Regions from separate parts of the Streptomyces sp. JK94 genome, predicted to be linked through region 1. Evidence: riboswitches for the same ligand, from Rfam matches in the RefSeq annotation. Region 1 holds a riboswitch; the other holds the start of a gene.
What was found. Region 1 has a riboswitch for glycine ahead of gcvT (glycine cleavage system aminomethyltransferase GcvT). Riboswitches for the same ligand answer to the same signal wherever they lie in the genome.
Positions count from the first base shown of each region.

Region 1 (3,400 bases):
GATGTCCATCTGCCTACCGCCTGCCTGGTACCGCTGCTGTGGCTGAAAAGGCTAACCCGTTCGGCCCTGTGGCCCTACGGTGCGTCACCCGGTGACGGCCCTGCGGTACGTCACCCGGTGAAGCCGATCCGGTGCGTCACCCGGTGAAGGCGATCCGGCGCAGCGCGCCCGCCGCCGCCCGGTCCAGCAGGATCGCCGAGGCGCAGCCGGCCGGCAGGACGCCCTCGGTGACCGCGCCCAGCAGGCGGGTGTTGGCCGTGCGGTGCCGCAGGAACGCGTACCGCGACACGCCCCGGCCGCGCTCGCGCTGGCCGGCCAGTGCCTCGCCGGCGTCCACGTCGAGCAGCAGCAGGTGCAGGGCGCCCTGCCGGCGCCGGGCCTCGCGGGCCAGCCAGCCGCGCACCCAGGCCTGGGTGCCGCAGTCGTGCACGACCACGCCCTCGCCGGAGCGCAGGGCGCGCCGCAGTCCGGCGTAGTGGGCGAGGCGGACGAGGGGGCGGTAGAGCGCGTACGGCAGGAAGCGCGGCATGCGGCGCTCCCAGCGGTCGCGGCTGTCCTGGGAGTCGATGCGCAGGCCGCGCACGGTGCGCTTGATCAGCGTGGACTTGCCGCTGCCGGGCAGGCCGGTGATCACGACCAGGTCCCGGGGCCCGAAGAGCAGGGCGTGCGGGCTGCGGCCGTCCCGGTCCCGCAGGTCGCGGACGACGGGTGCGGGCGTCTCGGCGCGCGTCTCGGCGCGCGCCTTCGGGGCCGGGGCGACCGGCTGTTCGGGCAGTGCGAGACCCGTGGTCGTGGCGCACGCCGTGGTCCTGTTCACCGTGATCGTCCTCCCCTGGGGCGGTTCACGAGTTCCCATCCCCGTCGAGTGTAAAGAGAAGGTAATGCGCAGGTCTCGTGTTTTCGTTCGCTTACTGCCACAAGCCGGTTACAGATCACGGTCTGCCACGGATCGGCCCGGCGTGCAATGATGGCGGCGCCAACTGCATACCGGCCGTTTGAATCCGCGCGGGAGAGTCCCCGGCCGTCGCCGGGGCGCCGAAGGAGCAAGTCCCTCCCTTGAATCTCTCAGGCACCGTTACCGCGCGGGCGAGGCACATCTGAAAAGCGGGCCGCCGTCCGACGGCTGCCCCACCCAAGGTGCAAGTCCCGGCCGCCGCACTCCGGTGGTCGTGGCGAACCTCTCAGGTTTCGATGACAGATGGGGAGGATCGACCTCGCCCCGTCCTGTCCTGGGAGACGACCGACCGATGAGCAGTACCGAACTCCGCCGTACCGCGCTCGATGCCACGCATCGCGCGCTGGGCGCGACGATGACCGACTTCGCCGGCTGGGACATGCCCCTGCGCTACGGCTCCGAGCGCGACGAGCACGTCGCGGTGCGCACCCGGGCCGGGCTCTTCGACCTCTCGCACATGGGCGAGATCACGGTCACCGGACCGGGCGCCGCCGCCCTGCTGGACTTCGCGCTGGTCGGCAACATCGGCAGCGTGAAGCCGGGCCGCGCCCGCTACACCATGATCTGCCGCGAGGACGGCGGCATCCTGGACGACCTGATCGTCTACCGGCTGGCCGACGACACGTACATGGTCGTCGCCAACGCCTCCAACGCCCAGGTGGTGCTGGACGCGCTGACCGGGCGGGCCCCCGGGTTCGACGCCGAGGTGCGCGACGACCGCGACGCGTACGCGCTGCTCGCCGTGCAGGGCCCCGCGTCCCCGGCCATCGTGAAGAGCCTCACCGACGCCGACCTGGACGGCCTGAAGTACTACGCCGGTCTGCCCGGCACCGTGGCCGGCGTACCGGCGCTCGTCGCGCGCACCGGTTACACCGGCGAGGACGGCTTCGAGCTGTTCGTCAAGCCCGAGCACGCCGTCGGGCTGTGGCAGGCGCTGACCGCGGCGGGCGAGGGCGCCGGGCTGGTCCCGTGCGGCCTGTCCTGCCGGGACACGCTCCGCCTGGAGGCGGGCATGCCGCTGTACGGGCACGAGCTGACGACCGCGCTGACGCCCTTCGACGCCGGTCTCGGCCGGGTGGTGAAGTTCGAGAAGGAGGGCGACTTCGTGGGGCGCGCGGCGCTGACCGAGGCCGCTTCCCGGGCGGAGCGGAACCCGCCCCGCGTCCTGGTCGGCCTGGTCGCCGAGGGCCGCCGGGTCCCGCGCGCCGGGTACCAGGTCGTCGCCGGCGGCGAGGTGGTCGGCGAGGTCACCTCCGGGGCGCCGTCCCCGACGCTGGGCAGGCCGATCGCCATGGCGTACGTCGACCCGGCGTACGCGGCGCCGGGCACCGAGGGTGTCGGCGTGGACATCCGGGGCAGCCACGAGCCGTACGAGGTCGTGGCGCTGCCGTTCTACAAGCGCCAGAAGTAGACAGTGGAGGGACCGCGGTCGCGGCCTTCCGTGACCGCGCTCACGTCCCCGCTGCTCACCGGCGGTGCCGGTGGTCCCCCGTTCATCAGCAGTTTCCCGCGTACAGGAGAATCCAGGCCATGAGCAACCCCCAGCAGCTGCGCTACAGCAAGGAGCACGAGTGGCTGTCGGACGCCGAGGACGGCGCCTCGACGGTCGGCATCACGGAGCACGCGGCCAACGCGCTCGGTGACGTGGTCTTCGTCCAGCTCCCCGAGGTCGGCGACTCGGTCTCCGCGGGCGAGACCTGCGGCGAACTGGAGTCGACCAAGTCGGTCTCCGACCTGTACTCCCCCGTCTCCGGTGAGGTCACCGAGGTCAACGAGGACGTCGTCAACGACCCGTCGCTGGTGAACTCCGCGCCCTTCGAGGGCGGCTGGCTGTTCAAGGTGCGCGTCACGGACGAGCCGGCCGACCTGCTCTCCGCCGACGAGTACACCGCCTTCACCGCCGGCTGAGGAGTCACGGACCGCATGTCGCTTCTGAACACCCCCCTGCACGAGCTCGACCCCGACGTCGCCGCCGCCGTCGACGCCGAGCTGGACCGCCAGCAGTCCACCCTCGAGATGATCGCCTCGGAGAACTTCGCTCCGGTCGCGGTCATGGAGGCCCAGGGCTCGGTCCTCACCAACAAGTACGCCGAGGGCTACCCCGGCCGCCGCTACTACGGCGGCTGCGAGCACGTCGACGTGGTCGAGCAGATCGCCGTCGACCGGGTCAAGGCGCTCTTCGGCGCCGAGCACGCCAACGTGCAGCCGCACTCGGGCGCACAGGCCAACGCCGCCGCGATGTTCGCACTGCTCAAGCCCGGCGACACGATCATGGGTCTGGACCTCGCCCACGGCGGGCACCTGACCCACGGCATGAAGATCAACTTCTCCGGCAAGCTCTACGACGTCGTCCCGTACCACGTCGGCGACGACGGCCAGGTCGACATGGCCGAGGTGGAGCGCCTCGCCAGGGAGAGCAGGCCGAAGCTGATCGTGGCCGGCTGG
Region 1 covers NZ_JBSICH010000044.1:28,180-31,579, reverse strand. Annotated here, with positions in the region: gene ACVV2G_RS30140 (enhanced serine sensitivity protein SseB) at 1-9, opposite strand, end outside; gene ACVV2G_RS30135 (AAA family ATPase) at 137-817, opposite strand; glycine riboswitch at 997-1,091, shown strand; glycine riboswitch at 1,092-1,208, shown strand; gene gcvT (glycine cleavage system aminomethyltransferase GcvT) at 1,248-2,366, shown strand; gene gcvH (glycine cleavage system protein GcvH) at 2,486-2,863, shown strand; gene glyA (serine hydroxymethyltransferase) at 2,879-3,400, shown strand, end outside.

Region 2 (3,400 bases), on a different contig from region 1:
CGGGCCATGCTGGAGCCGATGTCCGTGCGGACGCTGCCCGGGGTGGGGCCGGCGACGGGAGACCATCTGCGGCGGGCCGGGATCACCACGGTCGGCGAGCTGGCGGAGGCGGGCGAGGACGAGCTCGTCCGGCTGCTGGGCAGGGCGCACGGGCACGCCCTGTACGCCATGGCCCTGGCCCGTGACGACCGTCCCGTGGTCTCGGAGCGGGAGACGAAGTCGGTGTCGGTCGAGGACACCTACGACGTGGACATCCACGACCGGGTGCGGGTCGGTGTGGAGGTGGGACGGCTGGCCGACCGGTGTGTACGGCGGCTCCGTGCGTCCGGGCTGTCCGGGCGGACCATCGTGCTCAAGGTGCGCAGGTACGACTTCTCCACGCTGACGCGCTCGGAGACCCTGCGCGGGCCGACGGACGACCCGGCGGTGGTGCGCGAGGCGGCGGCCCGGCTGCTGGACTCGGTGGACACCACGGGCGGCGTGCGGCTGCTGGGAGTCGGCGTCAGCGGGCTGGCCGACTACACGCAGGAGGACCTGTTCGCGCAGGCGGCGGGGGACCGTGCCGAGGAACTCGCCGAGGAACCCGAGGCCGAGCCCGCCGACGAGCACCTGCCGGCGCCCACCGAGCGCCGGTGGCCGTCGGGGCACGATGTGCGGCACGCCGAGTACGGGCACGGGTGGGTGCAGGGAAGCGGGCTGGGGCGGGTCACCGTGCGGTTCGAGACGCCGTACTCGACGAGGGGGCGGGTGCGGACCTTCGCGGTGGACGACCCGGAGCTGACACCGGCGGATCCGCTGCCGCTCGTGCCTCCCGTGCCGCGAGGACCCGGGGACGCGGGGGCGGCGGCCGCGGAGCCGGGCCCGGCGGTGGACGCCGCAGCGGACACCGGCCCGCCGGGGCCGGGGCGCCCGGTCCCCGGTTAGCGGTGGGCGCCGCGGGGCCGGTCCGTCAGCTCTCTTCCTTGCCGTGGCCGGCCAGCTTGCCGAAGTCGTGGTCGGGGGGCGGGGGAGTGGCGGCGACGTCCAGTCCGTAGTGGTGGTAGAGCTGGAGTTCCTGCTCCGGCGAGAGGTGGCGGCCGACACCGAAGTCGGGGGCCTCCTTGATCAGCGTCCGGTCGAAGGGCACGCGCAGGCTGCCGTCGACCAGTTCGCTCGGCTCCAGCGGCACGAAGGCGTCCCTGCTGAACAGGCCGGTGCGTATGGCCGCCCACTCGGGGACGCCGGTGGCGTCGTCGAGGTAGACCTCGTCGATGGTGCCGATCCGGGTGCCGTGGCGGTCGAACGCCTTGCGGCCGATCAGGTTCCGCGGGTCGATGTCAGTACGCACGGGGCCCTCCACTTGGTCGCACTGGGTCGCACACCAGCCGCCGAATCATCCGTAAGTACTACAAAAGAGCACATGGAGCGGGTCGGCCACTCGAAGACCCGTGCGGTGAGGGCGCTGGTACGCTGGCAAACGGCTGCTGACCCCGTGCGGGAGAGTCCTCCGGACATCACCGGAGGCGCCGAAGGAGCAAATCCTCCCCGGAATCTCTCAGGCTCACGTACCGCACGGACGAGGTCACTCTGGAAAGCAGAGCGGGTGTCGACGGCTTCCGCTCTCACCGACGGTGAAAGCCGGTGGGGCCTCGGGCCGCCCCGGTGAAGCTCTCAGGTCGAGATGACAGAGGGGGAGGCCGTCCGGGCACCCGCGCCGTGGTGCCCCTCGCAGGTCGTCAGACCAGGAGGCCTCCGCAATGACCGCCCACCGCATTCCGCTCTCCGAGCTCGAACAGGCAGCGCCCTTCGAGCAGCGCCACATCGGCCCCGACCACGAGGCCCAAGCCAAGATGCTCGCGCAGGTCGGTTACGGTTCGCTCGACGAGCTGACGGCCGCCGCGGTGCCGGATGTGATCAAGAACGCCGAGGCGCTGGACCTGCCCGGCGCGCGCTCCGAGGCCGAGGTGCTGGCCGAGCTGCGCTCGCTCGCCGACCGCAACCAGGTCCTCGACTCCATGATCGGCCTCGGTTACTACGGCACCTTCACCCCGCCGGTGATCCTGCGCAACGTCATGGAGAACCCTGCCTGGTACACCGCGTACACCCCGTACCAGCCGGAGATCAGCCAGGGCCGTCTGGAGGCCCTGCTGAACTTCCAGACCATGGTCGCCGAACTCACCGGCCTGCCCACCTCCGGCGCCTCGCTGCTGGACGAGGGCACCGCCGCCGCCGAGGCGATGGCCCTGTCCCGGCGCATGGGCAGGAACAAGAAGGGCCTGTTCCTCGTCGACGCGGACGCGCTGCCGCAGACCATCGCCGTGATCCGGACCCGTGCCGAACCGACCGGTGTCGAGGTCGTCGTCGCCGACCTGAGCGAGGGCATTCCGGCCGAGGTCGCCGAGCGGGAGATCAACGGCGTCCTCCTCCAGTACCCGGGCGCCTCCGGTGCCGTCCGCGACCTCAAGCCGGTCATCGACCGGGCGCACGAGCTCGGCGCGCTCGTCACCGTCGCCGCCGACCTGCTCGCCCTCACCCTGCTCACCTCGCCCGGCGAGCTGGGCGCGGACATCGCCATCGGCACGACGCAGCGCTTCGGTGTGCCGATGGGCTTCGGCGGGCCGCACGCCGGCTACATGGCGGTGCACGAGAAGTTCGCGCGCAGCCTGCCCGGCCGCCTGGTCGGCGTCTCCGTGGACGCCGACGGCAACAGGGCCTACCGCCTCGCGCTGCAGACCCGCGAGCAGCACATCCGCCGGGAGAAGGCCACCAGCAACATCTGCACCGCGCAGGTGCTGCTCGCCGTCATGGCCGGCATGTACGCCGTATACCACGGGCCCGAGGGGCTGCGGGCCATCGCGCGGCGCACCCACCGGTACGCCACGGTCACCGCCGCGGGTCTCGCGGCCGGCGGCGTCGAGACCGTGCACGGCGCCTACTTCGACACGGTCACCGCGCGGGTGCCCGGCCGGGCCGACGCGATCGTGCACGCCGCGCGCGAGAACGGCATCAACCTGCGGCTCGTCGACGCCGACCACGTGTCGTTCGCCTGCGACGAGACCACCACGCGCGCCCAGGTCGGCGGCGTGTGGAACGCTTTCGGCGTCGAGGGCGACATCGAGGCGCTGGACGCGGCGACCGGGGAGACGCTGCCCGAGGCGCTGCTGCGCACGGACGACTTCCTCACCCACCCCGTCTTCCACCAGTACCGCTCCGAGACCGCGATGCTGCGCTACCTGCGCCGCCTGGCCGACCGGGACTACGCGCTGGACCGCGGCATGATCCCACTGGGCTCCTGCACCATGAAGCTCAACGCCACCACCGAGATGGAGCCGGTCACCTGGTCCGAGTTCGGTGGGCTGCACCCCTTCGCGCCCGCCGAGCAGGCGCAGGGCTACCTCACCCTCATCCGTGAGCTGGAGGA
Region 2 covers NZ_JBSICH010000012.1:9,551-12,950, forward strand. Annotated here, with positions in the region: gene ACVV2G_RS11950 (DNA polymerase IV) at 1-924, shown strand, start outside; gene ACVV2G_RS11955 (PRC-barrel domain-containing protein) at 950-1,327, opposite strand; glycine riboswitch at 1,465-1,560, shown strand; gene gcvP (aminomethyl-transferring glycine dehydrogenase) at 1,737-3,400, shown strand, end outside.
Region 2: another riboswitch for glycine. It lies ahead of gcvP (aminomethyl-transferring glycine dehydrogenase); the one in region 1 lies ahead of gcvT (glycine cleavage system aminomethyltransferase GcvT).